Regions from separate parts of the Sphingomonas sp. JUb134 genome, predicted to be linked through region 1. Evidence: riboswitches for the same ligand, from Rfam matches in the RefSeq annotation. Region 1 holds a riboswitch; the other holds the start of a gene.
What was found. A riboswitch is a leader RNA that binds a small molecule or an ion and turns the genes downstream of it on or off. The one in region 1 is predicted to bind cobalamin.

Region 1 (10,076 bases):
CGATCGGCGTGCGCGATGCTCTCGGCCATAGGCATGTCCTTCCCTGTGTCTGGGGGGACTACGACCGGAGGGGAAGGGAGTTCCCGCGCGGGCGTCACGCGCGCGCGAAGCTGCCCAAAACGCTGTCTGGTCGATGAATGTCGCGGACGGGCTTCGTTCAGGCCGGCGCGCTTAGCTTCTCCCCATCGAGATTGTGAAGGAGAGGACCATGCGTACGCTGATCATCCTGGCCACTGTGGCCGCTGCGGCATTCACCCCGGCCGCCGCATCCGCCCAGCGCTACGGCTACAACCACGAAGTCCGGCGCGAAGTGCAGGAATGCCGCCGCGAGCTGCGCCGTGCCGACAGCCGCCGCGAGTATCGCCGCGAACAGCGCGAGTGCCGCCGCGAAATCGCAGACGCACGCCGCGACGGCCGCCGCGACTGGCGCCACGATCGCCGCGACTGGCGAGACGATCGCGGCCACTATGGCTGGCGCGACCGTCAGTACGGCAGCCGCTGGTAAGCGATCGACGCCGGGCAGGGGCCACCCCTTGCCCGGCGCGAACGTTCCTGCCGATCCCGGCACCCGAACCAAGCCGCCGCCCCGGCGTTGGTCTCCTGCAACGGGAGCAGGCTAGTGGTGGCAGAAGACGACACGCGCCGGGCGGCGCAGCTGGTGGCAGGCGCTGCCGAACCGCTGCCCCATTTCGACGATCCGGCATTCGGCGCGCTTTTTGATCGCTTCGCCGACGCCCGCGTGGTGTGCTTGGGCGAGGCGAGCCACGGCACCTCCGAATTCTACCGCGCCCGCGCCGCCATCACCCGCCACCTGATCGAGCGGCACGGCTTCACCATGGTCGCGGTCGAGGCGGACTGGCCCGATGCGGCGGTCATCGACCGCACCGTGCGCGCAAAGCCTGCGCCGGCCGAAGCGCCGACCCCCTTCACCCGCTTTCCCGCCTGGATGTGGCGCAATGTCGAGTTCGACGGCTTCGTGGACTGGCTCACCGCCCACAACGCCGAACGGGAGGCGTCCGCCCGCGTCAGCTTCCACGGTCTGGATCTCTACAACATGACGGCGTCGGTCGCCGCCGTGATCGGCTATCTGGAGCGGGTCGATCCGGCCGCCGCCGCCGAGGCCCGCCGCCTCTACGGCTGCCTGAAGCCCTGGAAGGAGCAGCCCGAACGCTATGGCCGCATGGCGCTGAGCGAAGGGCATGGCCGATGCGAATCGGCGGTGGTGCAGCTGCTGCGCGACCTGTTCGCCAACGAAGCCGCCTATGCGCCCGGCGATCCGGACTCGTTCCTCGATGCGGCGCAGAATGCCAGGCTCGTCGCCAATGCAGAGGCCTATTATCGCGCCATGTACTATGGCTCGGCTGCCAGCTGGAACCTGCGCGACGAGCATATGGCCGACACGCTGGAACTGCTGCTGCAGCGCAAGGGGCCGGATGCCAAGGCGGTGGTCTGGGCGCACAACAGCCATGTCGGCGACGCCCGCCGGACCGACATGGGCCAGAGCCGCGGTGAGCTGAACCTCGGCCAGCTGGTGCGGGAGCGCTACGACGGCGCCGCCTGCCTGATCGGCTTCGGCACCCACGCCGGCACCGTCGCCGCCGCCGATGATTGGGACGAGCCGATGCAGATCATGACGGTCAATCCGTCCCGGCCCGACAGTTTCGAACGCATCCTCCACGACAGCGACGCCCCGCGCTTCCTGCTCGATCTGCGCGAGGGGGCGGCAAGCCCCGAACTGCGCGAGGCGCTCACGGCCGAACGGCTCGAGCGCTACATCGGCGTCATCTACCGCCCCGATACCGAACGCTGGAGCCATTATTCCGAGGCGTCGCTGGTCCAGGAATATGATGCCTTCCTGTGGTTCGACACCACGACGGCCGTGCAAGCCACGGCGGCAACCGGTGAGGCGGGGCAGGACGAGACCTGGCCAACGGGACTGTAGAAGGACGACCGCTAAGAGTCGGAACCGCACCGCCGGAGTGGCGCGGGGTCGCGCACGGTGCCTATGATGGCCCGCACCTGTCCGGGAGATCCCAATGCGCTTCCTGCTCGCCGCCTGTCTTGCCGCTGCGGCAATCGCCAGTCCTGCCGCCATGCGTCCGGCGATCGCCCAGTCCGCGGCACTCGATCCGAAGACCGCGGTCTACGAGTTGCGCATCTATTACCCCGCGCCCGGCAAGCTCGCCGGCCTCAACGCCCGCTTCCGCGAGCATACGCTCAAGCTCTTCGCCAAGCACGGCATGCACAACGTCGCCTATTGGAACGAGCAGCCCACGGCGGAAGCCCCCGAGGGGCGGGTCGTCTACGTGCTCGCCTATCCGAGCCGGGAGGCGCGGGAGGCGAGCTGGAAGGCGTTCGGCGCCGATCCGGAATGGCGTGCGGTGGTCGCGACCTCCGAAGCCGACGGCAAGCTGGTGACGAAGATCGACAGCGTCTTCATGACTCTGGCCGACTATTCCCCGCGCCTCCCGCTCCGCTGAGCCGAGGCGGGGAGGCTGCGTGCCGCCGATCCGGCACGCAGCCGCTCTTCAGCGCTAGGCGGCGCGCAGCGTGCGTGCCGCGGCGACCATCGCCTCGATCGCCGGCTTCACCTCGTCCCATTTGCGCGTCTTCAACCCGCAGTCCGGGTTCACCCAGAGCTGCTCGGGCCTCAGATGCTGCTGGGCCAGCCGCATCAGCTCGACCATTTCGGCCTCACCCGGCACGCGCGCGGAATGGATGTCGTACACGCCCGGGCCGATCGCACTCGGGTAGCGATACTTCGCGAACGCCTCCAGCAGCTCCATCTGCGACCGCGCCGTCTCGATCGAGATCACGTCGGTGTCCATCGTACCGATCGACGGCAGGATGTCGTTGAACTCCGAATAGCACATGTGCGTGTGGATCTGGGTGCCGTCCGCCACGCCTGCGGCCGAGAGGCGGAAACAATCCACCGCCCAGTCGAGATACTGCTGCCAGTCCCGCTTCCTGAGCGGCAGGCCCTCGCGCAGCGCCGCCTCGTCGATCTGGATCGCCCGGCATCCGGCCGCCTCCAGGTCCTGCACCTCGTCGCGGATCGCAAAGGCGATCTGCCGGCAGGAGGTCTCGCGCGGCTGGTCGTCGCGCACGAAGCTCCAGTTGAGGATCGTGACCGGCCCGGTGAGCATGCCCTTCACGGGCTTGTCCGTCAGCCCCTGCGCAAAGCGCCACCAATCCACCGTCATCGGGTGGGTACGGCGGACGTCCCCGAACAGGATCGGCGGCCGGACGCAGCGCGAGCCATAGCTCTGCACCCAGCCGTTCACCGTGAAGGCGAAGCCCGCCAGCTGCTCGCCGAAATACTGCACCATGTCGTTGCGCTCGAACTCGCCGTGGACGAGCATGTCGAGCCCGACCACTTCCTGCCAGCGGATGGCGCGCTCGGTCTCCTCGCGCAGGAACTGCTGGTAGCCGGCATCGTCGAGGTTGCCGCGACTATGCTCGGCACGCGCATGGCGTACCTCGGCGGTTTGCGGGAAGGAGCCGATCGTGGTGGTGGGGAAGGGCGGCAGGTCGAGCAGTTCGGCCTGCGCACGCGCGCGTTCGGCATGGCCGGATCGGCGCTCCCGCATGTCCGGCGTCGCCTGCGCCACCCGCGCCTGCACCGCCGCGTCATGGATGCGCGGCGACACCTTCCGGTTCGCTGCCGCCTCCGCCGCCGCCGCGAGTGGCCGGGCCACGCTGTCCCGTCCTTCGTTCAGCGCGCGCTTGAGGACGGTCAGTTCCTCCACCTTCTGAACCGCAAAGGCGAGCCACTGCTTCACCTCGGCGTCGAGCTTGGGCTCGAGCGTAAGGTCCACCGGCACGTGCAGCAGCGAGCAGGACGGCGCCAGCACCAGGTCGCGCGATGCCGCAATCGGTGCCACGCGTTCCAGCACCGCGTTCAGGTCGGCACGCCAGACGTTGCGCCCGTCGATCACGCCCAGCGAAAGCAGCAGGTCCTTGGGTGCGGCCCGCAGGACGGCATCGAGCTGCCCGGGCGCGCGAACGAGGTCGACGTGCAAGCCCTGCACCGGCAGCGCGGTCGCCAGGGCCAGATTGTCCTCCAGCCCGCCGAAATAGGTCGTCAGCATCAGCTTGGGGCCGGACCGCTGAAGCGCCGCATAGGCGCGGGTAAAGGCGGCGCGCTGCTGCTCCGAAAGATCGGTGGCCAGGATCGGCTCATCGATCTGCACCCACTCGGCCCCGGCGTGCGCGAGATGGCCCAGGATCACGCGGTAGAGCCCGAGCACCTCGTCGAGCAGGTCGAACGGATCGATGCCGTGCCCCTTAGCAAGGCTCAGCCAGGTGATCGGGCCGAGCAGCACCGGCCGCGTCTCATAGCCCTGCGCCTGGGCTTCCCGATATTCCTCGACCACCTTCAACCGGCCGAGCGCGAGCTTGCGGCCGGGTTCGATCTCCGGGACGATATAGTGGTAGTTGGTGTCGAACCACTTCGTCATCTCGCCGGCGGTCACCGAACCATGCGCATGGCCGCATCCCGCGTCCTCGCCGGTGGTGCCCCGCGCCATCGCGAAATAGGTGGCCAGGTCGGTGACCCCGTCCGCCGCGCCATAGCGGCTCGGGATCGCGCCCAGCATCACGCTGGTGTCCAGCACATGGTCATAGAGCGAGAAGTCGTTGGACGGCAGCCAGTCGGCCCCCAACGCCTTTTGCCGCGCCCAGGCCGCGGTGCGCAGGCCCGAGGCGGCTTCCTGCAACTCGGCTTCGCCGATCCTGCCGGACCAGAACTTCTCCAATGCGAACTTCAACTCGCGGCGCGGACCGATGCGGGGAAACCCCAAGGTCGCGATCGTCACTGTCATGTCTTCAACCCCGAAGAGGGCGAAGCGCCGGACCGAGCGCAGGCAGGCACGCGCCAGGGATCGCCCGGCCGCACACGCACGCGACCAGACCGGGCACCCCGCCGGTGGACGTTATGGCGTCAGAGGCAGGTCTCCTGGCTCGCGGGTCAGCACGGACGATCCGTCTTCCCAAGACGCGGGACGCCTCAGTGACATGGTTGGATCGCCGCTCGCCGCTTACAGTTGCGGGGGCAGCGCCGGCCTTGCCCCATCAGGAGCGCACCGGCTTCCCGTCTTAGCTCCGGCGCAGGCAAGCGCCCGGCCGGAGAACCTCGACGCACCAAGCATCGGCAAAAATCATGGTCCGGTCAACCATCATATAAAGAAATCTTTATATGACGTCTGCCGAACCCTTTCGCCGGTTGGAAAACGGGGGCGGACGCAGGGGTTCCGCCGCCCGGTCAGAAGGCGTGGCGCATGCCGATTACGACGTTGCGGCCACGCAGCGGCGACTGCTCCTTCACGAAGGAGGTGTGGACGAACGCCAGTTCGTTGAGCAGGTTGCTGCCGCGTGCGTAGAGTTCCACCGCCCGCGCGCCGCCCAGGTCCATGCGATAGCTCAGCGTGGCGTTGAGCATGTCGTAGCCCGCCGTCGGCGTCTCGTAGGAGGCGACCTTGTCCTGCTCGAACGTGCGATAATATTCGACGTCACCCGAAAGCGGTCCGGCGGCAAGGTCATAGCGCGCGCCCAGCCGGCCCGGTGGGATGCGCGGCAGGTTGTCGTCCTCGCGCTTCAGCTTGGCATCGACATAGTCGCCGAACACCGTCACCCGCGACTGGGGCGTCAGCTGATAGCTGAGTTGGCCGTCGATCCCGGCGAAGCGCGCATCCGCCGCCGTGTAGATCAGGAAGTCGTGCGGGACGCCGGTCTCGGTCTCGGTCTCGATCAGGCGCGCGAAGACATAGTCGTCGACCTCCTGATAGAACAGGCCGACCTCGAACTCGAACGGACCGCCCGCCTTGCGCAACGTCAGGTTGATCGCGTCGGTGGTCTCCAGAATGTCTTCGGCGGACAGCCCCTCCTCGCCGAGGATCGGGTTCCCGACCGCAAGCCCGAGTTCGTAGCTGTTGGTCGCCAGGTTGTTGCCGCGCGCGTACAGCTCGCGCACGCTGGGCGCGCGTTCGGTATGCCCCAGTGAAAGCGCGAGGCCATATCCGCGCCCGATGTTCCAGTTTGCTGCAAGCGAGGCGGAGAAGGGATCGTGCTTCACGGCCGGATTCCGGGCGCGGAACGCGTCCACGTCCTCGCGCTCCAGGATCTGCCGCCAGTCCGGCCCATACCATTCGGCAAAGAGGTCCTGCAGCTCGGCATCGAGGGTGATGCGATAGGGCGGCACCGTCACGTCGACTGTGCGCCAGTCCTTGCGAACCGCTGCTTCGACGTCGACCGAGCCGAACGACCGCCGCTCCGACAGGAAGATGCCGAAGTTGTCGGTGAGGTAATCGGGACTTCCGTCAAAGCCATAGGCTCCGTCCGGAAAGGGCTTGTGCCGGTCGTTGACGTTGATGCCGCCGAACCGGCCGTCGGTATATTGCACCCCCAGCACGCCGGTGAAGCCGAGGACGGGCTTGTGCGTCAGCTCGAGACGCCCGTCCCAGACCTCGTTGGTGTAGCGGCTGAACAGCAGCGCGCCGTCGATCTCGTCATGGGCATAGTCGGTGTAGGAGAGGCGCGCGCGCGTGTGGGAAAAGCCCGGCAGCAGGTCGTCATAGTCGGCCCGGACATCGACCCGGTCGCTGCGCAGCTTGATATAGGCCGTGTGGTCGTCGGGGGAGCCGAACGGATCCTCCCAGCTGCCATGTGCCCCGCAATGCAGGTCCAGCCCGTGCGTGTGGCAGACGCCGTTCAGATGGCTGTGGCCGGGCAGCCCATATTCGCTCTCGATGCGCGAATAGGCGGCGCCGACATAGCCCTTGGCGGTGATCCAGGACGCGCCGAACGCATAGCTGGTGCTCTCGGCAAAGGAATCGCGCAGCTTGTCGGAGCCGTAGCTGTCGGGCACGTCATAGTCGTCCGCCGCTCGACGTGCTCCCTCGGCATGGAGGGCGAACTGGCCGATCCCCGCCGTCACGCGGCCGACGACGGTCTTCTCTTCGTCGCCGGTCCTGTATCGCACCTCCGTCGCACCGGTGAGGCCGCCGACCGGCACCACCTTGGGCACCTTGCTGTCGATCAGGTTGATCGCGCCGTTGGTGGCATTGCCGCCATAGCGGGTCGCGGCAGGCCCGCGCTGGATCTCGATGGCGTCGAGCAGCAGCGGATCGGTGGTGATGGCGTGATCCGGCGACACCGACGCCACGTCGAACAGGTTGGCGCCATCGGTCAGCACCTCGATGCGGGGCACCGTCTGGCCGCGGATCACGGGACGCGAAGCGCCCCCGCCGAAATTGTCGAGGTGCACGCCCGGCAGGCCGGCGAGTGTCTCGCCCAGGCCGCCTTCACGGCGATGCGCCAGTTCGTCGCCGGCGAGCACCTGCACCGGCAGGGCATTCTCCTCCTCCGTCTCCAGCGATCGGCCGGTGACGACGATCTCGCGCGTGCCGAGGTGGCCGCGCGCGTCGACTTCCGCCTCTTCACCCCCGGTTACCGCCTCCTGCGCCCACGCCGGGGCCGGCGCACCCGCCGCAAGGACAGTCGTCGTCAGCAGCGCTGCTGCGCCGCGGCGCATGTTTCGAAAACCCATGATCTTGCTCCCCACCTTTTTGACCGGTGTCGTCTAGGTGATGTTATATCGTTAAATCAAGATGCGTAGTGCTCCTGTACGCTCCCGCTGCGGAACGGCCGCGCCACGGCTTTCGTTGAGGCGCAAACGGTGAGGAGCAAGCAGATGGCCACGACACAGCAAGCATCTTCGGGGAATGTCGGCCGCACGGTCGCGATCGGCGCGGCGACGGGAGTGGCCGCCGGCCTCCTCGCCAATTTCCTGCGCAAGGCGGCGGTACAGGCACCGACGGTGATGGCCGGCCGCTGGGACAAGGCACTGGCGGCCGAGCATGCCGCGGCTCTCAAGATCTTCGACCTGCTGGAAAAGACGAAGGACGAGGACACCGCCCGCCGCGCCTTTCTGCTGATGCAGTTGAAGCATGCGATCAGCAAGCATGCGTTCCAGGAAGAGAACGTCGTCTACGCGATGATGCGCGATCAGGGCCTGACCGAGGCGGCGGACCATCTCAATCACGAACATGGCTATGTGAAGCAGTATTTCTTCGACCTGACCGAGATGCCCAAGGACGATCCCGCCTGGCTCCCCAAGCTCAAGGAGTTCCGCGTCCTGATCGAAAGCCACATGCGCGAGGAGGAACAGGACCTCTTCCCGAAGCTGCGCGATCAGCTGTCGGAGACGCAGAACAAGCACATCACCGCCGCGATGAACAAGGAAGGCCTCAAGCTCGCCTGAGGGCGCTTCCCTTCATCCCGGCCGCGGCCGCCGCTCCGAATCCCAGCGGAGCGGCGGTCACCGCTCTGCCTTGCGGCCCCGCGCGCGAACGGCGAGGCCCAGCGCCGCACCCGCCAGGGCAACGGCCCCCAGCGCAATCCCCGGGTGCGTGCGGGTGGCCGTGAAGGCGCTGACCGACCGCCCCTTCTGCTCGCCCTCGGTGACCCCGTCCTTGCCGTCCGGCGCGTAGAGATTGCCCGGGCTCACCGGCACCGGCTGCGCGGGGTTGGCCAGCAGCGCCCCCATGTTCTGCGCGACCCGGTCGAACAGCAGCGGCACCAGCTGGGCGCCCAGCACCTGCAGCTTGCCGACACCGCCAACCGTCAGCGACCGCCGCGGGTGCTGCGCCGCGTCCAGGATCGCGTCTGCCACCAGCGACGGTGCGTAGAGCGGCGGCGGCAGCTGCGCCTTGTATCCGGTCAGGTTGCGACCGTGCTGGGGGAAGGGGGTGCCGACCGGGCCCGGCTTGATGAGGGTGATCGACACCGGCGCACCCTCCGCCATCATCTCCAGTCGCAGCGAATCCGTAAAGCCCTTCACCGCATGCTTGGACGCCGTGTAGGAGGAGATGACAGGGGACGGCATGTCGGAGTTGATCGACCCGACGTTGATCAGCGCGCCGCCGCCGGGCTTCTCCTTCAGGTGGCGCAGCGCCGCCAGCGATCCGTACACCACCCCCCAGTAATTGGTTTCGAACACCTGGCGGTGGTCGGCGGTGGGCGTCTCCAGCGCTGCGGCATAGACGCCGATCCCGGCATTGTTCACCCAGGTGTCGAAGCCGCCGAAGTGGTCGATCGCAAACGCCGCCGCGCGCTCGACTTCCTCCTCCTGGCCGACGTCGGCGACGAAGGTGACGGCGGTGCCGCCGGTGGTCTGGATCTGGTCCCGCACGCGCGCCAGCGCGTCGCCGTCGCGCGCGATCAGCACCACCCGCGCGCCTGCCGCGGCCGCCCGGCGGGCGGTCTCCAGCCCGTGGCCGGAACTTGCGCCGGTGATGACGATCACCTGCTCGGAAAGCGGCTTCAACTGGGCCTTCATGCTACCTCGTCTGGTTGGGCGACGCCGTGGAAGGCGGCGCCGTGCGGGCGCAGAACGAGCCGCCGTTGCGATCCGATCCCTCGCGGCTCTGGCGGCGGCGAGGGCGCTTGGCTATGCGGGCACCTTGCAGGGGAGGGGGCGAGAATGAACGTACGGAACGGCCGGGCCAGGGGCATGAAGCTGGCGGCTGCGGTGCTGCCGCTGCTCTTGGCCGCCTGTTCGGACGAGGCGCCGCGATCCGACCCGGCACTGCCGCCGCACGCCGCCGCGACCAGCCTTCCGCCCGCGATGCTCGGCCGCTGGGGAGAGGACGCGGCCTGCGCCCAGCCGCTCGAGGTGGCGGCGGATCGCATCGCCGACGCCCGCATCGACGCAGTCACCACCGCCGCCGACGGCGCGGTCGACGTCGATACTTCGGCCGAGGTCGACGGCATCACCACGGGGCGGCGCTATCGGCTCGCACGCTCCCGCGGCGAGCGGCTGGCCGTCACCGTCGACGGCATCACCACCACCCGCATCCGCTGCCCGTGACCCCGGTCGAGGCCGGCCCCGCGGACGCCGCCGCCGTGGTCGCGCTGTGGCAGGCGGCCGGGCTGACGCGGCCCTGGAACGATCCCGCTGCCGATTTCGCCCGCGCGCTTGCCGCCGCGGACTCGGCGGTGCTGGTGCTGCGCGACGGCGCGGCGCTGATCGGCAGCGTCATGGTGGGCTATGACGGCCACCGCGGCTGGGTCTATTA
Region 2 (10,076 bases), 800 kb from region 1:
CGGCTCCGGGGCCAGGGGCCTGGGGCGCCATCGATGACGGGGACGTCTATACCCGCGTCGTGGCAAGCGGCCGGTACCGGGCCGGTGCGGACAGCTTCGTACAGGCTAGCACGCAGCTCGGTCCCGGATACTGGGTGCTGACGCCGCTCGACACGGGCAAGTTCACGCTTCTGGTCAACCGGGGCTTCGTGCCGCCGGAACTGCGCGGCAAGGTGGCGGCTCCCGAAGGGCAGGTCTCCGTGGAAGGGCTGTTGCGGGTGACGGAGCCCGGCGGTGGTTTTCTGCGCAGCAACGATCCGGCGCAGGATCGCTGGTACTCGCGCGACGTCGCCGCGATCGCCAACAAACGGGGGCTCGAGAATGTCGCTCCCTACTTCATCGATGCCGTCGAACCACGCTCCGGATGGCCGCGCGGCGGCCTGACGGTCGTGCGATTCCGGAACAATCACCTTGGGTACGCCTTCACCTGGTTCGGGCTGGCCGCCGGTCTGCTGGTGATGGTCGCGGTCGCCCGCCGCTGGGGAAGGGAGGTCCACGAGGCGCCGCCACATGACGCGTAGCATCGCCTTTCGCGCCGACGGCGACGCCGGGAGCCGAAACCAGCGGCTGCTGGTACAGCTCCGCTGGATCGCGATCGGGGGGCAGCTGACCGCGATCCTGGCCGTGAACTTCGGTCTTGGTATCACGCTCCCGCTGACGCCGATGCTGGCGACGCTGGGGGTGCTCCTCGGCCTCAACCTGTTCGCCCTGTTCCGCCGGGGCAGGTCGACCACCAACCTCCAGATGTTCGGCGTACTGCTGGTCGATGTCGGTGCGCTGACGGTCCAGCTCTACCTGTCGGGCGGGGCGACGAACCCGTTCGTCACCCTCTACCTGTTGCAGGTCGTCATCGGCGCGGTGCTGCTGTCCGCCTGGTCGAGCTGGGCGCTGGTGGCGATGACCAGCGTGGCGTTTGCAGCGCTCGCCGTGGTGCATCGACCGCTGCCGCTGCCGGCGGCATTGGCAAGCGCCCTGTCCCCGGGGTTCATGGCCGCCAACTGGTTCAACTTCACGCTCACCTCGATCCTGCTGGTCGCGTTCGTGACCCGCATGGCGCGCAATGTCCGTGATCGGGACGCGCACCTGGCCGCCATCCGCCAGCGAGCGGCCGAAGAGGACCATATCGTCCGCATGGGATTGCTTGCGAGCGGGGCTGCGCACGAGCTGGGGACGCCACTCGCGTCGCTTTCCGTGGCGCTGGGCGACTGGCGGCAGGAGCCCGCCATCGCCGGCAGTCGGCGGCTCGCCGCCGAGGTGGACGAAATGCGGGACGAGATCGCCCGCTGCAAGAAGATCCTGGGCGGCGTCCTGTTCGCCGCGGGCGAGGTCACCGGCGAGGCGCCGGTGCGCACCAGCCTGCACCGCTTCCTGGAAGGCGTGGTCGAAGACTGGCGCGGCAAGGGTCCGGTTCCTCTTCGGTTCGAGAGCCATCTGGGACCGGACCGGCCGATCGTCGCCGATCGGGCGCTGGCGCAGGCGCTCACCAACCTCTTCGACAATGCCGCCGAGGCCGGCGCGGGGTCGATCACGCTGGCGGCGGTGATGGACGGCCCCATATTGGTGCTGGCGGTCCGGGACGACGGACGCGGCTTTCGGGAGGATATGTTGGGCACCGTCGGGCAGCCGTATCGCAGCAGCAAGGAAGCGGGCGGCCTAGGGCTGTTCCTGGCGACCAACGTGCTGCGGACGCTGGGCGGCACGCTGGAAGCACAGAACCGGGCCGGCGGCGGCGCCGAGGTGGTGCTGGCGCTGCCGATCGCCTCGCTCGCGCTGGAGGAGACGGAATGACCGACCGCAGGCTCCTGATCGTCGAGGACGACGCCGTCTTCGCGCGTACGCTCGCCCGGTCGTTCGAGCGGCGTGGCTACCAGGTGGAGGTGACGGCGGATCTTGAGGATCTGGCCGGCATCGTCGATCGCTTCGCGCCGGAGTTCGCGGTCGTGGATCTGCGGCTCGGCGGGGCATCGGGCCTTGCCTGTGTCGAGCAGCTTCATGCCGCGGACCCGGAGATGCGCATCGTGGTGCTGACGGGCTTTGCGAGCATCGCCACGGCGGTGGAGGCGATCAAGCTGGGTGCCACCAACTATCTGACGAAGCCCTCGCACACCGACGAGATCGAGGCGGCGTTCGATCGGCCGGGCGGCGACGCTCAGGTCGAGGTCTCTGCCACCCCCACGACGATCAAGACGCTGGAGTGGGAGCATATCCACCAGACGCTGGCCGCGAGCGACTTCAACGTGTCGGAGGCCGCCAGGCGGCTCGGCATGCATCGGCGCACCCTCGCTCGGAAGCTGGAGAAACGCCACCTTTCCTGATCCCGCGGCTTCGTCGCCTTGACGACTGCGGTGCGCGACGCGACGGCGGGCGCGAGTTGCCGTCAGGAGAGTGGGTTGGAGCAGGACAAGAACGCGCGCCACAATGCCAGGATGCGCAAGGTACAGCTTGCGCGCCAGGCGATGATGGCGACCAAGACGATCGAGAAGGGGCTGCTGATCGTCCACACAGGACCGGGCAAGGGGAAGACCACTGCCGCGCTCGGCATGGCGGTGCGGGCGATCGGCCATGGCATGAAGGTGGGCGTGATCCAGTTCGTCAAAGGGGCGATGGATACCGGCGAGAAGGCGGTGTTCGACGCGCTTTCGGCTCACATCGAGTTTCGCCCGATGGGGGAGGGGTTCACCTGGGACACCCAGGATCGCGCCCGCGACATCGCCGTGACCCGCACCGCCTGGGAAGAGGTGAAGCGGATGCTGGAGGATCCCACCTACGACATGGTGATCGCGGACGAACTCAACATCGTCCTGCGCTACGACTATCTGCCGGTGGAAGAGGTGCTGGTGGCCGCTGCGGCGCGGGGACCTCGGCAGCATTTCGTCGTCACCGGGCGCAACGCGCCGCAGGCGCTGATCGACATGGCCGACCTGGTCACCGAGATGACGCAGGTCAAGCATCCGTTCCGGGACGGGGTGAAGGCCCAGGCCGGGATCGAATTCTGATCGCACGCAACCCCGGCAACGCAGCGCGATTGACCCCGCCCGGCGGCGCGGCTACCGGGCGGCATGCGACAGGTTCCCCGGAGACGGGGATGAAAAGGGAACGGGAAAACCCCGGCTGCCCCTGCAACTGTACGCGGCGAGCCACCGCGCCATACGCCATTGGGAGTGATCCTGAGAAGGCGGCGCGGACCGGCTGAGACCCGCGAGCCAGGAGACCTGCCTGACGCAGTCGTCCTTCGATCGGTCAGGGTGCGCCGAACGGACGGGGAAACCCGAGCGACGACATCGTCAGCCTGCATGCTTGCGGGGGCGAGGGCATGCGCCCTGTCCCGGCAAGCAGCGGGCGTTGCATGTTGAAGGGGGTTTCATGATCCGAGTTCTTGCGCCGTTGCCGCTGCTGTTTTCGCTTCCCGCTTTTGCGCAGGAGGCGCCGGCGCCCGACGCTGCGACTGCGCCGGCCTCCGACGAGGTCGTCGTCACTGCCACCCGCACTCCGATCGCTGCCGATCGGGTCGCCGCGTCCATCACGGTGCTCGACAAGGAAGCGATCGATCGGGCCCAGGACCTGAGCGTGGCAGGGCTGCTGCTGCGCACCCCGGGCGTCAGCCTGTCGAGCAACGGCGGCTATGGTACCGCCACGTCGGTTCGCATCCGCGGTGCCGAGGCCGACCAGACGGTGGTGGTGATCGACGGCGTCAAGCTGAACGATCCGTCCTCGACGGGCGGCGGCTACAACTTCGCGAACCTGCTGGTGGGCGATGCCTCCCGCATCGAGGTGCTGCGCGGCGTACAGTCGATCCTCTGGGGCAGCCAGGCGATCGGCGGCGTCGTCAACGTCGTGACGCCGCTGCCGCAGAGCGATCTGGAAGGGAGCTTCGACGTCGAGGCGGGGTCACGCGACACCGTGAGCGCCCGCGCCGCGGTGGGCGGGCAGACCGGCCCGCTCGCGTGGCGCGTGGGTGGGCAGACGTTCACCACCGATGGTGTCTCGGCAGTGGCACCCGACTTCGGTGGCCGCGAGCCGGACGGCTATACGAACCAAAGCGCGCAGGGCCGCGCCCGGCTCGAGCTGGCGACCGGCGTCAGCGCCGAGGTGCGGGGCTATTACGCTAATGGTCGCGTGGAGATCGACGGGTTCGCCGGCGACAGCCTGGAGTATTCGCGCAACCGCGAGTTTGTCGGATATGCGGGCTTGAACGTCGACCTTCTGGGTGGCCGTCTGCGCAACCGCTTCGGCTACGGCTATACCGACACCAACCGCGACAACTATGATCCGGCGCGCGAGCGGCCCAAGACCTTCGACGCGGCAGGCCGGAACGAGCGGCTCGAGTATCAGGGCAGCCTTGCGATCGCGACCGGATGGAATGCCGTGTTCGGAATCGAGAACGAGAAGTCGCGCTTCCGCTCCGTTTCGCCTTCCGGCGCCTTGTCGGACCCGGTGCCGGAGCCGGCGCGGGGCAAGGCCGAACTCACCGGCATCTACGGCCAGGTGAATGGTGTCGTGGTCGACGGTCTCACCCTGACTGCGGGCCTGCGGCAGGACGACCATAGCCGCTACGGTAGCGAGACGCTGTTTGCCGGCGGTGGTGCGTGGGCGCTGCCGTGGGGCACGGTGGTGCGTGCCAGCTACTCGGAAGGCTTCAAGGCGCCGACGTTGTACCAGCTGTTCTCCGAATACGGGAACCAGGGCCTGAACCCCGAGCGCGCGCGGAGCTGGGAGGCTGGCGTCGAGCAGCGCCTGCTCGACCGCGCGGTGACGCTTTCGGCGACGTATTTCGAGCGCCGGACCCGTGACCTGGTCGAATACATCGGCTGCGGCGCCACGCCGGACCCGCTCTGCGTCATCCCCGGCACCGACATCGCGCGCTGGGGCTATTATGACAACATCGCCCGCGCGTTCGCCCGCGGGGTGGAAGCCACCATCGCTGCCCGCCTGGGTTCGCGGGTGACCGCCGACGCCAACTACAGCTGGACCGAGGCCGAGAACCGCTCGACCGGCAGCGCCTATGGCAACTGGTTGCCGCGGCGTCCCCGCCACACGGCCAATGCGTCCGCGACCTACAGCCTGCCGAGTGGCGCGTCCCTGGGCGCGGCGCTGCGCTGGGCCGGCAAGAGCTACGACAATGCGGCCAACACGACGCGACTGGACGACTATACGCTGGTCGACGTTCGGGGCGAGGTCCCGCTGAGCCCGAAGGTGCGGCTCTTCGCGCGGGTGGAGAACCTGTTCGACGAGGACTATGCCACCGTCTACCGGTACGGCACGCTCGGCCGCAGCGTCTATGCAGGTCTGCGCGGCCGCTTCTGAGGGAAATGATCGATGACGACACCCCGTTCTTCCCAAGCCGCATCGGCGCTCTGGATCCTGCTGCTCACCGTGGCGAGCGTCGCGACCACCCTGGTGTTCAAGTGCGCGACGCCGTTTCCGGCGCTTGCCGCCCTGGCTGCGGTGCACATGCGGGCGAAGGACGGGGTGTCGCTCGCGCTGCTCGCATGGGCGGCGAGCCAGCTCGTCGGCTTCTGCTGGCTTGATTACCCTCTGGCCGCCAACAGCCTCGGCTGGGGTGGAGTGATGGGGCTCGCGGCCGTCGCGGGCGCCATCGCAGCCCACTGGGCTGCCACGCGATCGGGGGCGGGGTTCCTCACCCGGCTCGGCCTGAGCTTCGTCGCGTCCTTCGTCGCCTTCAAGTCGATGATCCTTCTCGGCACCGTGGTGCTGGATGGCGGGACCGCGGCTTTCGCTCCGGACGTGCTGCTGCGCCAGCTCGGGCGCAATGCGGCGGTGCTCGCAGGCTTGCTGGTTCTCCACCGTCTGCTCATCAGCCTCGGCGTGCCGCCCGTGCGGACGGAGCGTGCGCTCGCATGATCCTGAAGCCAGCGGTCAGCGGGCCGGCGATCGTCGCGTGCAACACCTGCCGCGTGCCCGGTGAGGGCCAGGCCGGCGACAGCGGCAAGCGAAGCGGTGCCCGCCTGGTCGAGGCACTGCGGGCCGTGCAGGCGAGCGACCCTGCCTACGAGGCCGTGGCAGTCGAGGAGATGCCCTGCCTGTTCGCCTGCGGAGATTCCTGCACCGTGCATCTGCGCGCGCCGGAGAAGGTCGGCTATGTGCTCGGGCGCTTCACGCCGGACGAGGGTGCGGCACGTGCTATCCTGGACTACGCAGTCCTGTATGCAGAGAGCGACGGCGGCCAGGTGCCCTATCGCGACTGGCCGGAAGGTGTGAAGGGGCACTTCCTCACGCGCATGCCGCCCGCCGGCTTCGTGGTGGCATGAGCGGCTTCTTCGCTTCGGCCGAAGCGTTCGAAGCGGCGTTAGGAAGCCTTCGGAGCATCGATGCGGCAGCGCGCGATGCTGCTGCCGCCCGTCAAGACGTCCTCACCAAGCCACCCGGATCCCTGGGCAGGCTGGAGGAGATCGCGCTATTTCTCGCCGGGTGGCAGGGACGCGAGCGTCCTCGGATCGACCGGGGGCGGGTGGCGATCTTCGCGGGCAACCATGGCGTGGCGGCCCGAGGCGTGAGTGCCTTTCCGTCCGAAGTTACGGCGCAGATGGTCGCCAACTTCGAAGCCGGAGGCGCCGCCATCAATTCCTTGGCCCGTGCCGCCGGGCTGGAACTGGTCGTCGTCCCGATCGAGCTCGGCCGCCCGACGAAGGACTTCGTCGAAGCGCCGGCCATGTCCGCCGAGGAGTGCCTCGCGGCGCTCAATCTGGGCGCCGCGGTGGTCGAGCCGGATCTCGACCTGCTCGTGCTGGGCGAGATGGGCATCGGCAACTCGACGGCGGCGGCCGCATTGGCGGCAGCGAGCTTCGGCGGCGGCGCGCGGGATTGGGTGGGGCCGGGTACCGGCGTCCACGGTAGTGCACTCGAAGCCAAGGTCGCGGCAGTCGACGCCGCCCTGACCCGTCACACGAAGGCGGCCTCGGGTGCCTTTGACATTCTTCGGCGCTTGGGCGGGCGGGAGATCGCCGCCATCGCCGGAGCGGTGCTCGCGGCACGGCAGGCAGGCGTTCCCGTGCTGCTCGACGGCTTCATCTGCTGTTCCGGCGTGGCTCCGCTTGCGGCGACCAACCCGGACATCGTCGGGCATTGCCTCGCCGGTCATTGCTCGGCCGAGCCCGGTCATGCGCGGCTTCTCGATCGGCTGAAGCTCAGTCCGATCCTTTCCTTGGGGATGCGATTGGGGGAGGGGAGCGGTGCTGCGGTGGCAGCAGGCGTGGTGCGTGCCGCGATCGCGACCCACGATCAGATGGCGAGCTTTGCCGAGGCAGGCGTTTCCGAGGCGTGACGGCGCCGATCGATCTTCACCTGATGCGCCACGGCGAGCCGGCGCTTGCCGGCCGGCTGCTTGGCAGCACGGATTGTGAAGTTCTCCCCGACGGGGTGCGGGCATGCCGTTCTGCTGCGGCCGGGTTGGCCATCCGGCAGGTGGTCGCGTCCGATCTGCGCCGCTCGGTGGACTGCGCCACGGCGATCGCGGCGGATCACGAGGTACCGCTGGGCCTCGATGGACGGTGGCGGGAACTCGATTTCGGACATTGGGACGGACGGAGCCCGGAAGAGGTGGACGCTGCGGCTCTCCGCGCGTTCTGGGACGATCCGGATGGCGCGCCGCCTCCCGGTGGCGAGCGCTGGTCGACGCTCCTCGCGCGCGTCGCCCAGGCGCTAGAAGGGGTCGCGGACGGCAGCCTGATCGTTACTCATGCGGGCGCCATGCGGGCGGCTCTGGTAGCGGCCTGCGGCTTCGACCGGCGTCAGAGTTGGGCCTTCGACCTGCCTTATGCCTGTGTTCTCTCGCTACGCCTCTGGCGCGGTGAGGCACCCGCGGCGCAGATCCTGGCACTGCGCCCATGAAGGGGCTGCTGCTCGCCCTCGGCTTCCTCACCCGCCTGCCGGTTCCGTCGGGGTCTGCCGACCCCCCGGCGTTCGCGGCCGCGATCCGCTGCTACCCGATCGTGGGGCTGGTGGTGGGGGCGCTCGTTGCCGGGGCGGGGTGGCTCGGAAGCCTCACCGACCCCTGGGTCGGCGCGCTTGCGGCGCTCGCCTGCTGGGTCGGTGTCACGGGCGCGCTGCATCTCGACGGCCTTGCCGATGTTGCTGACGGAGTCGGTGCCGCGCACGGCGATCGTAGTCGTCTGATCGCCGTCATGGCCGATCCCCGTGTCGGAAGCTTCGGCGTCGTCGCGATCGTGTTGCAGCTGCTGGCGAAGCTGGTGCTGCTTCATGGCGCGGCGGGGGTCGGATGGCTTCCGGTCGTGCTGGTGCCGTTTGCCGCCCGCATGGGCCCGCTCGCTTGGGCCCGCTGCGTCCGGCCGCTCAAGCCGGCTGGGCTGGGCGCAACCGTGGCCTCGGCGGTCCGCGCGCGGGATCTGTGGGGCTGGGCGGCCGTGTTGGCGGCCGCCTGCGTCGCAGTGCCTTCCCTGATCGTCGCGCCGCTGCTGATCGCGGCTGCTGCGGCCTGGTTCCGGCACCGCCTGGGCGGTGTCACCGGCGACGCGCATGGAGCGGGGATCGAACTGGTGGAAACTGGATTGCTGGTGGCGCTAGTGACGATCGGCCAGGACTGACAGCGCGATCAGCGCGTCGATGTCGACATGCTGCTCCAGCTCCGCTGCGATGCTGTCGAGCGCGCGGTCGACGGAAGCGCTGTGGTCCGGGCCGCTGCCTGCCACGCCGATCCGCGCGAGCCACGCACGCCGTTGCGCGGCCAGTCCCAGCAGACCATGCACATAGCTTCCGGTCACCAGCCCGTCCGCACTCACCGCGCCGTCCGTCCGCCCGTCTTCGAAGCGCACCGCGGGGTGTGCCGTGTCGGGGCCCGTGGTTTTGCCGAGATGGATTTCATAGCCCTCGAACGCCGCGCCGTTTGCGGTTCCGCGAACTTCTGCCAGCGCCTTGTCGCCACCGAGCACCGTGTCCGCCGCCAGTAGCCCGAGCCCTTCGACGCTCTCCGCAGGACCCTCGAGCCCCTCCGGATCGGCGATGCTGCGTCCGAGCATCTGGTAGCCGCCACACAGGCCCAGCACCGGGCGCCCGCGCCGATGATGCGCCCGTATGTCGATGTCCCACCCTTGTGCGCGGACGAAGCGGAGATCGGCGATTGTCGCCTTGGAGCCGGCAAGGACGATCAGCGCCGCCTCTGCCGGGATCGGCTTGCCGGGCGGGACCATCACCAGTTCCACGTCGGGTTCGAGCCGGAGCGGATCGAGGTCGTCGAAGTTGGCGATGTGGGCGGTGATCGGGCATGCAACCAGCACGCGATCCGCTCTCGGTGCCTGGGATTGCTGGAGCACGACCGCATCCTCGCTCGGCAGCCTGGCGGCATCCGTGAGCCACGGCACCACGCCGAAGCCGCGCCACCCCGTCCGCTCCGCGATCGCTTCGTAGCCATCGGAGAACAGGGTCGGGTCTCCGCGAAACTTGTTGACCAGAAAGCCGTGGATCATCGCGGCGTCTGCCGGATCGATCACCGCGCGCGTGCCGACCAGCGAGGCGATCACGCCGCCCCGGTCGATGTCGCCAACCAGCACCACCGGCACCCCGGCTGCGCGCGCGAAGCCCATATTGGCGATGTCGCCGGCGCGCAGGTTGATTTCGGCAGGCGAGCCGGCGCCCTCGATCACGACGATGTCCGCTTCGGCCCGTAACCGCCGATAGCTCGCCAGCACCTCGTCGAGCAGGCCCTCGCGACCTTGGCGCCACTGCGCAGCCCGGAGAATGCCGCGCACTTGGCCTCGTACCACCAGTTGCGAGGTGCGGTCCCCCTGGGGTTTCAGCAGCACGGGGTTCATGTCGACGCTGGGTCGGACCCGCGCAGCTAGGGCCTGGGTGGCCTGGGCACGGCCGATCTCGCCGCCTTCCGCCGTGACTGCGGCGTTGTTCGACATGTTCTGTGGCTTGAAGGGGCGCACGCGAAGCCCGCGATTGGCGAGCGCCCGGCAGAGGCCCGCGACCAGCACCGACTTGCCCACATCGGAGCCGGTCCCCTGCAACATCACGGCACCCATGCAATGGCTCCTGCAATCACCCAAAGAAAGAGACAG

Region 2: linked by a shared signal. The riboswitch ahead of EDF69_RS11005 (TonB-dependent receptor plug domain-containing protein) and the one ahead of metE (5-methyltetrahydropteroyltriglutamate--homocysteine S-methyltransferase) in region 1 are both predicted to bind cobalamin.

What each region holds. Positions count from the first base shown of each region.
Region 1 is NZ_SLYP02000001.1:1,577,428-1,587,503, forward strand. Features, by position in the region: gene EDF69_RS07500 (DUF2231 domain-containing protein) at 1-29, opposite strand, end outside; gene EDF69_RS07505 (hypothetical protein) at 209-505, shown strand; gene EDF69_RS07510 (erythromycin esterase family protein) at 623-1,942, shown strand; gene EDF69_RS07515 (NIPSNAP family protein) at 2,037-2,480, shown strand; gene metE (5-methyltetrahydropteroyltriglutamate--homocysteine S-methyltransferase) at 2,535-4,823, opposite strand; cobalamin riboswitch at 4,931-5,151, opposite strand; gene EDF69_RS07525 (TonB-dependent receptor domain-containing protein) at 5,264-7,546, opposite strand; gene EDF69_RS07530 (hemerythrin domain-containing protein) at 7,691-8,260, shown strand; gene EDF69_RS07535 (SDR family oxidoreductase) at 8,318-9,337, opposite strand; gene EDF69_RS19600 (hypothetical protein) at 9,482-9,868, shown strand; gene EDF69_RS19605 (GNAT family acetyltransferase) at 9,865-10,076, shown strand, end outside.
Region 2 is NZ_SLYP02000001.1:2,380,519-2,390,594, reverse strand. Features, by position in the region: gene EDF69_RS11025 (SURF1 family cytochrome oxidase biogenesis protein) at 1-560, shown strand, start outside; gene EDF69_RS11020 (ATP-binding protein) at 550-1,827, shown strand; gene EDF69_RS11015 (response regulator transcription factor) at 1,824-2,354, shown strand; gene cobO (cob(I)yrinic acid a,c-diamide adenosyltransferase) at 2,430-3,035, shown strand; cobalamin riboswitch at 3,089-3,273, shown strand; gene EDF69_RS11005 (TonB-dependent receptor plug domain-containing protein) at 3,403-5,343, shown strand; gene EDF69_RS11000 (hypothetical protein) at 5,356-5,901, shown strand; gene EDF69_RS10995 (DUF1636 domain-containing protein) at 5,901-6,308, shown strand; gene cobT (nicotinate-nucleotide--dimethylbenzimidazole phosphoribosyltransferase) at 6,305-7,321, shown strand; gene EDF69_RS10985 (histidine phosphatase family protein) at 7,318-7,887, shown strand; gene cobS (adenosylcobinamide-GDP ribazoletransferase) at 7,884-8,600, shown strand; gene EDF69_RS10975 (cobyric acid synthase) at 8,577-10,040, opposite strand; gene cbiB (adenosylcobinamide-phosphate synthase CbiB) at 10,028-10,076, opposite strand, start outside.